DNA from 3 places in the Paraburkholderia sp. RL18-101-BIB-B genome. Region 1 is predicted to be linked to each of the others. Evidence: predicted binding sites of a transcription regulator. Region 1 holds the regulator's gene; each other region holds the start of a gene.
The links. The regulator LexA, encoded in region 1, represses DNA repair genes until DNA is damaged. The targets are predictions, from matches to a motif close to ACTGTATNNNNATACAGT.

Region 1 (4,098 bases):
GCTCGCCCGGATCGCCGCGCGGCGGCATGCCGTTCAGCAAGGCCGCCACGCCGTCCGGTGTGGCATACGCATCCACGAGCGGACCGATCAACGCAACGCCGATCATCGCGCCAATGGCGGCCAATGGATTGCCGTTGCTGTGCGCGCCAAGCCGCCGTGTCAGCAAGCCGGCGACTTGCTCCTTCAGGCTCTCACGCAACGCGGGGAAGTCGACATACTGATTGACGGTTTGCGCGTCGCGCGCATCGGCCGCGCGTTTGAGATTGTTCAGCGCGATGTACGGTGTCGCGTAAGCAAACCCCAGCGCGGCGATCACCACGATCACGATCAGCGTGACGATCAGCGGCCGGGCGGCGCCGCCATGCATGCCGCGCTTGCTGCTGCGTTTGGTACGTTTTGAAACTGCCATCGAGTGGGACTCTCCATCAGGTGTGATCTAACGTGGACCGCAGCCACGCGAAAACGATCCCACGCAATACATCTCTCGCTGTCCCGTTCAAGACACATCAAGACCCATCAAGACTCGAACACCGCCCCATGCACGTTGGCTTCATCGGCGATGCAGCGGTCGATCATGCGGCAAACCGCGTCCATCGTGCCGACCATGATCAGACGCGACGGCCCGTGATAAACCCGCACCGGTGCGCGACGCGCCGGTTCCGCCGTATTCAAGCCCGAATTCAACGACACGCGGGCAAATGCCGGCATCGACGACGGCAGGCTCGGCGCGGCCTCGGGCGAGTCGAACAGCGACGGCGTGCCGAGCGTGGCCGCCTCGATCAATGAGCAGGGCACCAGCTTGCGAAGATGGCGCAGACGACCGAACTGGCGAAAGGGCAGCAGGCGGGCAAGACGTTCCATGAGACTCTCCAGGCGATGCAACGTTGATGCGACGTTGGCGCGGCTTCTTATTTTGTCGAACGGGCGAGAGGGTTAAAACTCGCCGGGGCGGATCAGCCCCACGGCGATACCCTCCAGCGCGAACTCCGCACTGCCGGTTTCAACGAAGATGTTTTCGTAATCGGGGTTCTCGGCGATCAGCTCGAGCCCGTTCGGCCTGCGCTTCAGGCGCTTGACCGTGACGTCGTCACCAAGCCGGGCAATGATGATCTGGCCGTCTTTGGCTTCGCTGCGCTTTTGTACCGCGAGCAGGTCGCCGTCGAAGATGCCCGCGTCGCGCATGGACAGCCCGCGCACCTTCAACAGGTAGTCGGGCTTGCTCGAGAACAGCGCCGGGTCGCACGCATAGTGCTGCGAGATATGTTCCTGCGCGAGGATCGGGCTGCCCGCGGCAACCCGCCCGATGAGCGGCAGCGACAGTTGCATGATGCTGGCGTGCGGCAGCGTGAACTGGTGCGGCGAGTCTTCCGGGCCGGCCAGCAGGCGAATGCCGCGCGATGCGCCGGCCGCGAGTTCGATCACGCCCTTGCGAGCCAGCGCGCGCAGATGTTCTTCTGCCGAGTTGGCCGAGCTGAAACCCAGCTCGGCGGCGATCTCCGCGCGGGTGGGCGGAAAGCCGGTGCGTTCGATAGCCCTGCGGATCAGATCGAAAACCTGCTGCTGTCGTGCGGTGAGTTTGGTCATGGCGCCACTGTATGTATGAACAGGTGACTGTATTTTTATACAGTATTCGGCGCAATTCAAGCTTTACTTTAAGTTCGGGGTGAAGGGTGTCGTTCCAGCGCCGTCAAGCGACGCTCAAACACCCGTTTTCCTGCCGCAACGCCTTATCCAGCTGTCATTACCACTTTTGCGTATTAAAGAATGAAGAAACATTATTTTTAATGATGAAAGCCCTTCGATAGACTGGCCTCCAGTTGGCGCTCATGTGCACGTGACCGCGACGTAAAAAGACACCACACGCTGTTTCAGCGGACACAACGCGGAGAAAGTTGACATGGATCACCAAGGTACGGGGCTGGCAGGCAGGACGAAAAAACTGATCGCGGCACTCGCATTGGGCGCGGCGGGCGCGCTCGGCGTGATGGCGCAGGCGCACGCCGCCGACACGACGCTGCTGAACGTGTCCTACGACCCGACGCGCGAGCTGTATCAGGACGTCAACCAGGCGTTCGGCAAGGAATGGAAGGCGAAGACGGGCGAGACGATCACCTTCAAGCAGTCGCACGGCGGCTCGGGCGCCCAGGCGCGCTCGGTGCTCGACGGCCTGCAGGCCGACGTGGTGACGCTGGCGCTTGCATACGATATCGACGCACTGGCCGGCAAGGGTTTGCTGGACAAGGGCTGGCAGAAGCGCTTGCCGGATAACGCGTCGCCGTACACGTCGACGATCGTGTTTCTGGTGCGCAAGGGCAACCCGAAGCACATCAAGGATTGGGACGATCTGACCAAGCCGGGCGTGTCGATCGTCACGCCGAATCCGAAGACCTCGGGCGGCGCGCGCTGGAACTACCTCGCGGCCTGGGCGTATGCCGAGCATCAACCGGGCGGCAATGATCAGAAGGCCAAGGAGTTCGTCGGCAAGCTCTATAAGAACGCCGGCGTGCTGGATTCGGGCGCGCGTGGCGCGACCACCAGCTTCGTGCAACGCGGTATCGGCGACGTGCTGATCGCGTGGGAAAACGAAGCATTCCTGTCGCTGAAGGAATTTGGTCCGGAGAAGTTCGAGATCGTGGTGCCGTCGGTCAGCATTCTGGCGGAGCCGCCGGTCGCCGTGGTGGACAAGGTCGTCGACAAGCACGGCACGCGCAAGGTCGCCGAAGCGTATCTGAACTTCCTGTATAGCGAGCAAGGGCAGGAGATCGCGGCGAAGAACTTCTACCGTCCGCGTTCGAACAAGGTGCCGGCTGAGCTGACCGCCAAGTTTCCGAAGCTGAAGCTGTACACGGTGGACGATTCGTTCGGCGGCTGGGCCAACGCGCAGAAGACGCACTTTGCCGATGGCGGCGTGTTCGATTCGATCTATCAACCGCAATAACACTGCCGATGCCGGAACCGGCATAGGCAACGAAGCGGCGCGGCAACGCGTCACTCCCAAGCGCGCCCATGGGCGCGCTTTTGGCCGCCAGGGCCCGGCGGCCGGCAACACGAGCATCAACCTGAACGAGTAACGAGCATGACGACGTTGACCTTCCGAAAACCGAGCGCGTTGCCCGGTTTTGGCCTGACACTCGGCATCACGGTGGCTTATCTGAGCCTCGTGGTGCTGATTCCGCTTGCGGCGACCTTTCTCAAGACCGCGACGCTCGACTGGAGCCAGTTCGTGCGGGCGGTGAGTTCGCCGCGCGTGCTCGCGTCGTATCGGCTCACCTTCTTTTCCGCGCTCGGCGGCGCGCTGATCAACGCGGTGTTCGGTTTTCTGGTGGCGTGGGTGCTGGTGCGCTACACGTTCCCGTTCAAACGTATCGTCGACGCCGTGGTCGATCTGCCGTTCGCGCTGCCCACCTCGGTCGCCGGCATTTCGCTCGCGGCCGTGTACGCGGGCAACGGCTGGATCGGGCAGTTCCTCGAACCGCTCGGCCTGAAGATCGCTTTTACGCCCGCGGGCGTGCTGGTCGCGCTGACGTTCATCGGCTTGCCGTTCGTCGTGCGCACGGTGCAGCCGGTGCTCGAAGAGTTCGAGCGTGAACAGGAAGAAGCGGCGGCGTGCCTCGGCGCCTCGCGCTGGCTGACGTTTCGCCGCGTGGTGTTGCCGGCGGTGTTTCCGGCCTTGTTGACGGGCTTCGCGTTGGCATTCGCCCGTGCGCTCGGCGAGTACGGTTCGGTGATTTTCATCGCCGGCAATGTGCCGATGAAGTCGGAAATCACGTCGCTGCTCATCATCACCAAGTTGGAGCAATACGACTACGCGGGTGCGACAGCGCTGGCGGTGGTGATGCTGGTCGTGTCGTTCCTGATGCTGCTCTTCATCAACACTTTGCAGTGGTATTTGCAGCGCCGCACGAGTCGCGGCGGTGCAGGCCCGGCGCCTGCCGCTGCGAGTGTCGCGGCGATCGGTATCGGCGGAGGTGCGCAATGAGCCGCCGCGCCGTGAACGAAGTAAATGGCGTGAACAACGCTGTAGCCGTGGCACCGCGCGCGCCGCTGAACGTCGCGCGCCGGCCCGATCCGGTCACCGAGCCGCCCGTTGTGCGCTGG
Region 2 (4,098 bases), on a different contig from region 1:
GCTTTCGATGCGTTCGCCTGGCGATACCATGCGCAGCGTTGAGCCATAAAACGGACGGTGCTGGCGCGTCAATAAGCGGACCGGGTTGTCCAGCATCCAGGTCGGTCTTGGAAGGCCGAGCGGAAGTGCTTCCTGCTTCGACTTGAGTGTCACCGGCACCCAACGGTTTGCGACCTCCGGGCGATGGTCGGCAGTCGGTGCGGGGCGAAGAACGTTGTCCTCTCCGAGCCGCGCAACAAGTAACTCGAGAAGCCGCGCATGGTCTTCCTTCGAACCTCCCGGCTCCGGGAATAGCGTGTCAGATGCCGGCGCTGCGGATTCCACTCTGGAGGCATCGAGTCGCAGCGCGATGACGGGCGCAGCCAGCTCAATGCGATGCAGCCGCTCCTTGAGCAGCCTGACCAGATGCTCCTCTTTCCACGTCGGCTCGCCCAACGCAATTTCAATCAACGCCGGTTCGATGGCGTCGCGCCCACGTTCATGCTCGAGCAGCAGCTTAATCGCCGTGACCGCCAACTGCTTGGCGCAAAGCCAGCCGCACAATTGCACGATGAGTCGATGCGCACCGAACACCGCACCGTCGGCATGCTCGAGGCGGTCCGGCATTTCAATGCGTGCGGAAAAAGTGGGCGGCAGTTCGAGCCAGTCAAACAGCTCGGGAGCCGTGCCGAACGCGCGGTCGAGCGAATCAAGCAGATGTTCGCCACATCGCCGCTGCAGGCCAGCGCGTGGCAGGCGTCTTACGTCGGCAATGGTTTCGCATCCGAGTCCGGAGAACCAGTCTCCGAACGGACGAACCTCAGGAACGGCCATCATCGGCAAAGCGGCCAGCCGTTGCTCAAGCGATGCCAGCTTGAGCACGCGCCGGTTCCCGAACTTTGCGAGCAGCCAGCCACCCTGGCCGGTGGGTGCAGCGCTGATGCGTGCGGTAAGTCCGAGCGTCCCAAGGACCGCTTTCGCTTCCCTGCACAATGCAAGCAGTCCGCCGAAAAGTCGCAGACTCGCGCCGACCTCAACCACGACGGTCGCTTCGTCAAGCAAGGCGACCTCAGGTGAAAAGCGCATCAGGGCGATGCCCACCTCGCGCTGTGCTGCTGCCTCCCTGGCGACATCGCGCTCATGCATCTCCGTTTCCGGCGACAGTGTCAGCACTCCGCCGCGCTTCATCCCGAGGCGCACGCCAGCTGCACGTGCCGTGCTGTCTGTAATGACCACTTTGTCTTTCTCCAGTACTGCACTTCCGTGCGCGAGCTCAGATGACCACTTCGGTCGGAACACCTCGAGCGGCAGCTTGGGCAAGTGGACGGCGAGAAAGACGCGCATGTCGGGAAAGCAATACAGGAGTGGGTTGAAGGGGAATCGACAGAGGCTCTGCGCGCGCGGGCCCTCGTCGTTTGACAATGTCGACGGTCAGACCGTCGGCTGATGGTCTTAAAGCGAGCCGCAAAAGCGCGGGCGATGAATCCTGTGCGGCAGCCAGAGGCCTGACCATCACAAAAAGCGTCTCGGATGACTGCGCAGCCAGATGGAGGCGTCGAAGCGATGAGGCCTGCGCGTACTGCGTCCAAAAGATGAGCGCACCGCAACTGCCTGTCCGCAGAATCTGCTCAGCCGACCAGAGCGCATCTGCGGTCTTCTGCGCTTTCACCCGCAAGACCTGGTCAATAGGAAGTCCGATGTAGCTGAGTCCAAGCCCGTCCGGGGTGTGCGGCGGCTGCACAAACGCCACAGGGCGGTTGCCCGAACCACTGAGTGCCGGGCGCAACAGTCGCAATTCACCAACCCCGGCCTGCTGCACCATCAGGTCGATGAGCGCACCGACCGGCCAGCCCCCGCCGGGAAGCTCGGTCGACAGCGCGGGATAGCCGGTCTCAACGACCCGCCCACGGCCACGCGCGAGCTGGGACGCACGCCACAAGGACGGGTGTATCTCTTCGGCCGTGACGGTAGCGCTGGACATGTGGCAACAAAAAACCTGTATATTTATACAGTATCGTACACGCAAATTCGTAGGCGTGAACTGTCACTTTTATTTGAGGTAAGGGGGCTGCGCGGCATCCGTCGCTCGGCTTCATACCCTGCTTCCGTGTTCAGAGGAGGTCCATCATGAGAGCAGATGAATGGGTTCGGGAGGCCGAACGCGAATCGAAACTTGTGGATGCCTTGTACAAGGCACGTAGTCTGATTTCGATGCACAACGGCATGACCGTGCGGTGCGACGGCGAGGAATGGCCGCTCGATTTCGGCCAGGAGCTGAAGATGATTGGCGCCACATTGAAGATGGCCGGAGTCGAGACTCAACGCCTTAAGCAGTAGCTGCTTGCCGAGTCGCGCGAACTCGGCCAATCATCGAGAAGAATCGGTTCAGAGGTCCTTCGAGGTCAACAGATGCAAACTGAGAAATACCGTGGATACACGCTGTGGGGTCATGCCATCTTGCAGCAGGAAGGAATCCCACAGCCGGCGAAATCGCAGGAAGCGGCACGGTCACCCGCGACACCAAGGTCGTCGAGGTATCCGGGGTACTCGGCGCTTTCGATACTGACGAAGAAGCAGAGCTGGTAGGCCTTTCGTGGTGTCGGGCGTGGGTAGATAGCCACGGCTAGCGCGCAGGCTGCTGCTGCGACTCTTGTGGACTAACCTTCTGTAGCGCGGCCAGAAAGAAGCGCGTCAGTCGCCGAAGAAAAGTGTTTGTCGGAACATTGGCGCGGCCGATGGCCTGGTATCAAGAAGTTTCATCATTGCCACGACGCACTCTGAACACGTTCGAGCTCAAGCTCGCAGCAACTGCTTTCACGCAACGGCCGCCATCAACCAATGAGCCTGCGGTATGCACTTAGGTGCCTTAAGAGCCCCTGTTTGTCGCCGCGTATCTCGCTTAGCCGGGCGAGATTGAAGTGAGCGTCAGCATGCGCCGGGTCGAGTTCGATGCATCGCTCGTACGCTTCTACCGCCACATCGTAGCGTTTGAGTTCTTCGAGGACGACGGCGCGATTGAAATGCAGAAGTGCGTCGTCCGGAAAATGCTTCAGTGCTTGGTCAAACACAGACAGCGCCTCTTCACAACGCGTTTCGGCCTCGCATAGCAACACACCCAGGTTCGTATATGCATGGTAGTGCGGCTTCGGTGCCAGCTCGAGCGCCTTCCGGTAAGCCTGCTCCGCCCCGACAACGTCGGTATGAGTGAACTGTTCTCCGAGTGCAAACCACTCCTCGGCTTGGTGCTCCCGGCTTTTCAGATTTCGTGGCGCTGTGTCAAGGAACGCAACATCGCCCTGAATGGGCGCGACTTCGAAATCCAGCAGATGCTGGCCTGAGGCCGCGTCCCATTGCGCCCGTCCAGTCTTGACAGCCACAGTGTCGCCGACCGCCGTGATACGGATGCCGGAAAGCGGCAGTTCTTCTGGCAGGTCCGCCTTCAGCTTGGCGAGGGCGCGCAGAATCTTGCGCGAAGCGATGTTCGCGGATTGCAGCTGGAATGCTGTGCGCAAAACCACGACGTCCTGAAACGTGAACCGAAGCTCGTTGCGTCGGCCGCGCGCGGGCTGTACAAATCCGGCTTCCATCAGGCCGGACAGCACTCTTCGCGACACACCAAGCAACGACTGTAGGCTGCGCAGCGAGTAGTCGTGCGAGTTATTGCGCTTCGTCACTTGCGAGCCCGGACCTTTGCTGGCGGCGCTTCATCGACCTTAGGGGCGGCCCGCTTGGCCGGCCGCCTAGGCTTGCTTGCAAGCACCTCCGAAGCGGTAGGCAATGCCTTTTTAGCAGCAGCCGTCTTCGCCGGCGCGACTCTTTTGGCCTTGTTTGCGCCGAGGCTCGCGCGTAGCGCTTCCATAAGGTCAATTACCTGGCCGCCAGACTCAGCGGTAGATTCCTCCGGTGAAACAATTTGCTTGCCGGCGATTTTTTGGTCGATGGCCGCCAGGATTCGCTTTTTCTCTTCGTCTTCATAAGCCGACGAGTCGTAAGCATCTTCTGAGACCTGGTCAATGATTTGCAAAGCGAGCTGAAGTTCCATGTCGGTCACTTGCACGTGTTCAATGTGCAAGTCGCTCAGCGCGCGTACCTCGTCGGCGAACAAAAGTTGCTGGAAGA
Region 3 (4,098 bases), on a different contig from region 1:
TCTGCAGGTCCGTATCGAACTGGTCGAAGTTGTAGCCTGACGGGACCGGGTACACCGACGTGTTCTGGAGCGCCGAAGCGTACTGCGTACCGAAGATCGTACGGTTGCTAGCGAAGAATTCCGGCAGCGAACGCGCGGTCTGGTAGGCCATGCCCGGGTGATGCTTCGTCTTGTACAGCGCTGACGGCATGTTCAGAGCCGGGCTGGTCAGGCCGGCGGTGACGGTGCCTGCGATGCCGTTGTAGCCGGCCACGACGGCCGGGTCGGCGATGCTGTCGGTACGCGGATCCTGGCCCGGGTTCATCGACTCGCTATACGTGCGCCACGCGAGGCCAGCGTTCGACAACTGCGTGAACAGGTTCGGTTGGACAATGTTGTGCGCAGCGGTCGTCCCCGTCGGACAAGTGCCAAAGCCGGACAGGTCACCGTTCTGATTGGCCGGAACAGCGGCCGTCGCCACCAGCGGCTGACCGTCTGATGCCTTGCCGCCCGCGAACGCGGTGTCCTTCAGCGCGGAAGCGTCTACGCCGCAGCCCCACCAGTTGTCGTCGGTGATACCCCAGTCGTCCGCACCGCCGAGCGCCGTGTAGTTCGGTTCCGACGGGTTGCCGGTCGAGTAATAGGTCGTCGCCTGGTTCCACTTGCCGCTCGTGAAGTCGAGGTTGCCGGCGATGTACGGTGCGTCGCCCGAGCCCTCGATACCGATCGTGCCGCCCGTCGTGGTTCCGATCGAGCGGTTCTCGAGCATGACAATGAAGACCGCGTCATAGCGCGGAATGCCTTCGACGTTGAACGCAGCCTGCTGCGACTGCGCGAACGTGATCGGCGTCTGCGTCTGTGTCGGCACAACGGCCGTCGTCGAGGTCACACCCGCCTTGCCGACGAGCGACGGATCGCCGCCCGCAACCGCGAGGTTATCCGGGTACATGTCGCCGCGATCGAGCTTGGTCGTTGCGTACGTATAGCGGTTCGTCAGTGCATTGTCTTCAAAGAGGATCGCCGACTGCTCGGCGCCCGACAGCTTGTTCACGTCGCCGAGCACGTCGGCGGCCGCGACAGTCGCTGCCGAAGCGGCCACACCCGGACCGCTCAGGCGCGTCGCGAGGTTGGCCTTCTCGGTGGCGTAGGTCGTGCCGTTCGCTTCAACCAGACGCTGAACTTCGCTCGACATCGGGCTGATCACGACGTTCGTCGCGCCCTGGTCGGCGATCTGTGCCGCCGAGGCGCGCAGGATCATGTGGCTCGGGGCGGCTGCGCCGGTCGCCGTGTTGGTGGCCTTGGTGCTCACGTCGGCTATCAGTTGGCCGCTGCCGCTGGTTTTCAGCGTGAAATGGCCCGTGCTGTCGGTTGTCGCGATGGTTTCAGCCCCGTCGCACTTGCCGTTGCCGTTCGCGTCGACGCACACGGTCGCGCCAGCGTAGTAGCCTGCCTTGAGGATTGGATCGCCAGTCGTGCTGCCCGGCACGAAGCCGGCGGCGGCGACGGCGCCCGCGAATGTCTGCGTGGGGGCGTTGCTGGCCGCCGGTGTAGAGTTGTCATTACCTCCGCAAGCGGTCAGCACGCAGGCTGCCGCGATCGAAGTTAGAAGAAGAGTGGTGGTGCGACTTGTTGAGTTGACCGACATTGTGGGGGAGCCCCTGTTGGTTGTATACGCCCTTCAGAGCAAACTCCGATTGCGCGGTGCAGCGCGTTCACTTTCAACTACGTGCGGAGCTTGCCTGGGATGTTATTAGAAGTGCAACTGCCACGACTGCCTTTAAAGCAGGGCGAATTGGAACACCCCTGAGTGAAACTTTAGCGGCAGAAACCTGAATATTGGCTTGCAATTCGCGATGGCGCGTCAACAGGACCTACCAAACATGTCTTCAGAAAGCCGACAAAATTGGCTCTCCGATAAATGTGTCCAGGAGATGTCGAAAAAAAAGTTGCAGTTCGCAATTAACTGGAAGGCAGCGGTTATCATCACGCCTCTCACGGATAAACTCTGGCAGATTTTTGTAGCTCCGAATCCACCTCTCGCGCTGATCCTCGGCCAGCAACATGTCTGAAATTCTGATTGTTGAAGATGATCCCTCGATAGCCGAACTGCTATGGCTACATGCACAGGAAGCGGGGCATCGACCTGGTTGCATTCACGGGGAAAAAAGGCGAAGGAGTTAATTGATGAGCGGTTGCCGGCGGCTGTGATTCTTGGCTGGACGTTGCCTGACATGACGGGACTGTCTCTGTTGATGCCGGGGCGGACTTCTATCTCGTCAAGCCCTTTTCAACAAGGGAATTGTTTGCCCGTGTACAGGTTATGTTGCGCCCACAACCAAACGTGAACTCCCAGGATATTTTTTGAGCGTCCCTGGGATCACCGTGTCGCTCACGTCACATCGAGTATTCGTACGGCGGGAGGACCGAGAAGTTGCTGTCACTATGTCGCCGACAGGATTCAAGCTCCTACGTCTTTATTTGGCGCATCCAGGAGAGGTACTTTCCCGTGACGCATTTGTCCAGGAGGTCTGGATGGCACAACCCCATGCCAGTGAGCGCACGGTCGATGTCCATATCAAGTTCCTCCGCGACGCGTTTCGACCATTGGACACAATGATCGAAACGGTTCGGAGTCGACGCTATCGTTTGTCGAGTTCTCCTTCTCACTAGTCGAACGCCGGTCAATCATCGTAGGGGCCTTGTCACGTTGCTGCGGTGGCCGCGTAAATCGGCGATGAAAAATACGAAATCACTCTATGATGGCCATCGCTTTCCGGCGGTGGTGATCGGTTGTGCCGTTCGCCGGTGCAGTGTGTATCGGCGGCGGTCGCGGTGGAACCGCTACTTTCACCTTGAACGCAGCAGCAATACTGTATATATTAACAGTACTGGTTATATATACAGGGTCGGCAATATGGAACATCTGATTCGTATTCTTAACGACAAGGATCGCCGAACGCTCGCCTGGATGCGGGAGCAGGTCGGCGAGGCCGCCCTTGGCGCGGCCGCTGAGCGGTGCGGCGGCCCGACAAAGCCCTATGTGTCTCGTGTCTGCCGATGCCTAGGTCTGAGGCCGCCAATATTCGGCGAGTCGGGCCCACGCATATCGACTGCGACTGCCGAGCGGTCACTCGCTTCAATCCGCGAAATTCTGGCCGCGGCTGCGGCAAGGCGCGGCCCCGGTTCGGTGCGTGTTTGATTCTTTGACGTCTAATCTAGCGAGAACGCCGATCCGATCACGTCACATCGGCCGCTTCTGACAGACGGATTCTGGAAGTGACGTTTGCGCCAGGTGAGAGCCACAGTCATTCAGCTTGACAACGGGCACCCGCGGCGCACGCTCTACGTGCACAGCTTGGCTCACGATATCCGCATTTACGAGGACGGGGGAGTTGCTGGCCGTTCATCCTGTACTCGACGGGCGTCGAAGAAACGTCGCTGCTGCCGGGACATCGGCGTTCACACGAACCGCTTGCCTTTTGCTCTCGCGATGCGGCGAGCAGTCTGGTAAATCGTTGGAAGGGGATTTTCAACTTGCCGCCGTCCATCAGGAAAACTGTGAAACGGTCCTTATCTGCGTTGACATCCCTTGCCACCGGTCGAATACGATTTATCATCCCACGGCGTCCAAATGATTGTCCGCAGATACCATCTCGCCTGCGGTGGCTGGGCAAGTGTCGCCTCGGGTATTTGAAAAGGCGGCCTCTTGGCGTTCCAGTAAATTACTCAAGTAATGATTTTGTCAGATCCTGTGCGGCGATAATCAGAGTCGTTTTGGGGTCTCGTGCGCCGCGAGAAATGACGATGGCTTGTTATCGGAAGGCACCCGTGCCGCCCCGTGCGCGCGGCAACGTTTGTTCAGACCGTGCGGATGAATTCGTCTCATGAGGCTCCATGCGTTCGTCACTATCGCTTTCTGTGCGCCGATCCGTTTCGTCAGCCGCCTCGCGGGTGTTGTCGCCATCTGGTGTGATCGTTTGTGGTGTTTTGCTGACGCTGTTCACGTGCAGCCTTTGCGCGTGGGTGCTTTTCGAGTCACGCAACGATGCCTACAACCACGCCGAGGAAAATGCACGGAACCTGATGCTCGTCATCGAGCGGGACATCGCTCGCAACATC

Region 2: a site for LexA is predicted at 1,975-1,992, ahead of imuA (translesion DNA synthesis-associated protein ImuA). Genes of this name have one in related genera too.
Region 3: a site for LexA is predicted at 2,849-2,866, ahead of P0D73_RS47090 (CppA family protein). Genes of this name have one in related genera too.

What each region holds. Positions count from the first base shown of each region.
Region 1 is NZ_JARESV010000002.1:310,501-314,598, reverse strand. Features, by position in the region: gene P0D73_RS04400 (DUF2939 domain-containing protein) at 1-409, opposite strand, end outside; gene P0D73_RS04395 (hypothetical protein) at 517-861, opposite strand; gene lexA (transcriptional repressor LexA) at 934-1,584, opposite strand; gene P0D73_RS04385 (sulfate ABC transporter substrate-binding protein) at 1,898-2,938, shown strand; gene cysT (sulfate ABC transporter permease subunit CysT) at 3,077-3,979, shown strand; gene cysW (sulfate ABC transporter permease subunit CysW) at 3,976-4,098, shown strand, end outside.
Region 2 is NZ_JARESV010000013.1:954-5,051, forward strand. Features, by position in the region: gene P0D73_RS19760 (Y-family DNA polymerase) at 1-1,323, opposite strand, end outside; gene imuA (translesion DNA synthesis-associated protein ImuA) at 1,253-1,960, opposite strand; gene P0D73_RS19770 (hypothetical protein) at 2,107-2,316, shown strand; partial or broken gene P0D73_RS19775 (hypothetical protein) at 2,389-2,606, shown strand; gene P0D73_RS19780 (tetratricopeptide repeat protein) at 2,811-3,653, opposite strand; gene ku (non-homologous end joining protein Ku) at 3,650-4,098, opposite strand, start outside.
Region 3 is NZ_JARESV010000039.1:62,528-66,625, reverse strand. Features, by position in the region: gene P0D73_RS34985 (alkaline phosphatase family protein) at 1-1,624, opposite strand, end outside; gene P0D73_RS34980 (hypothetical protein) at 1,860-2,048, shown strand; gene P0D73_RS34975 (winged helix-turn-helix domain-containing protein) at 2,422-2,649, shown strand; partial or broken gene P0D73_RS47020 (IS6 family transposase) at 2,714-2,782, shown strand; gene P0D73_RS47090 (CppA family protein) at 2,894-3,178, shown strand; gene P0D73_RS34970 (sensor domain-containing diguanylate cyclase) at 3,874-4,098, shown strand, end outside.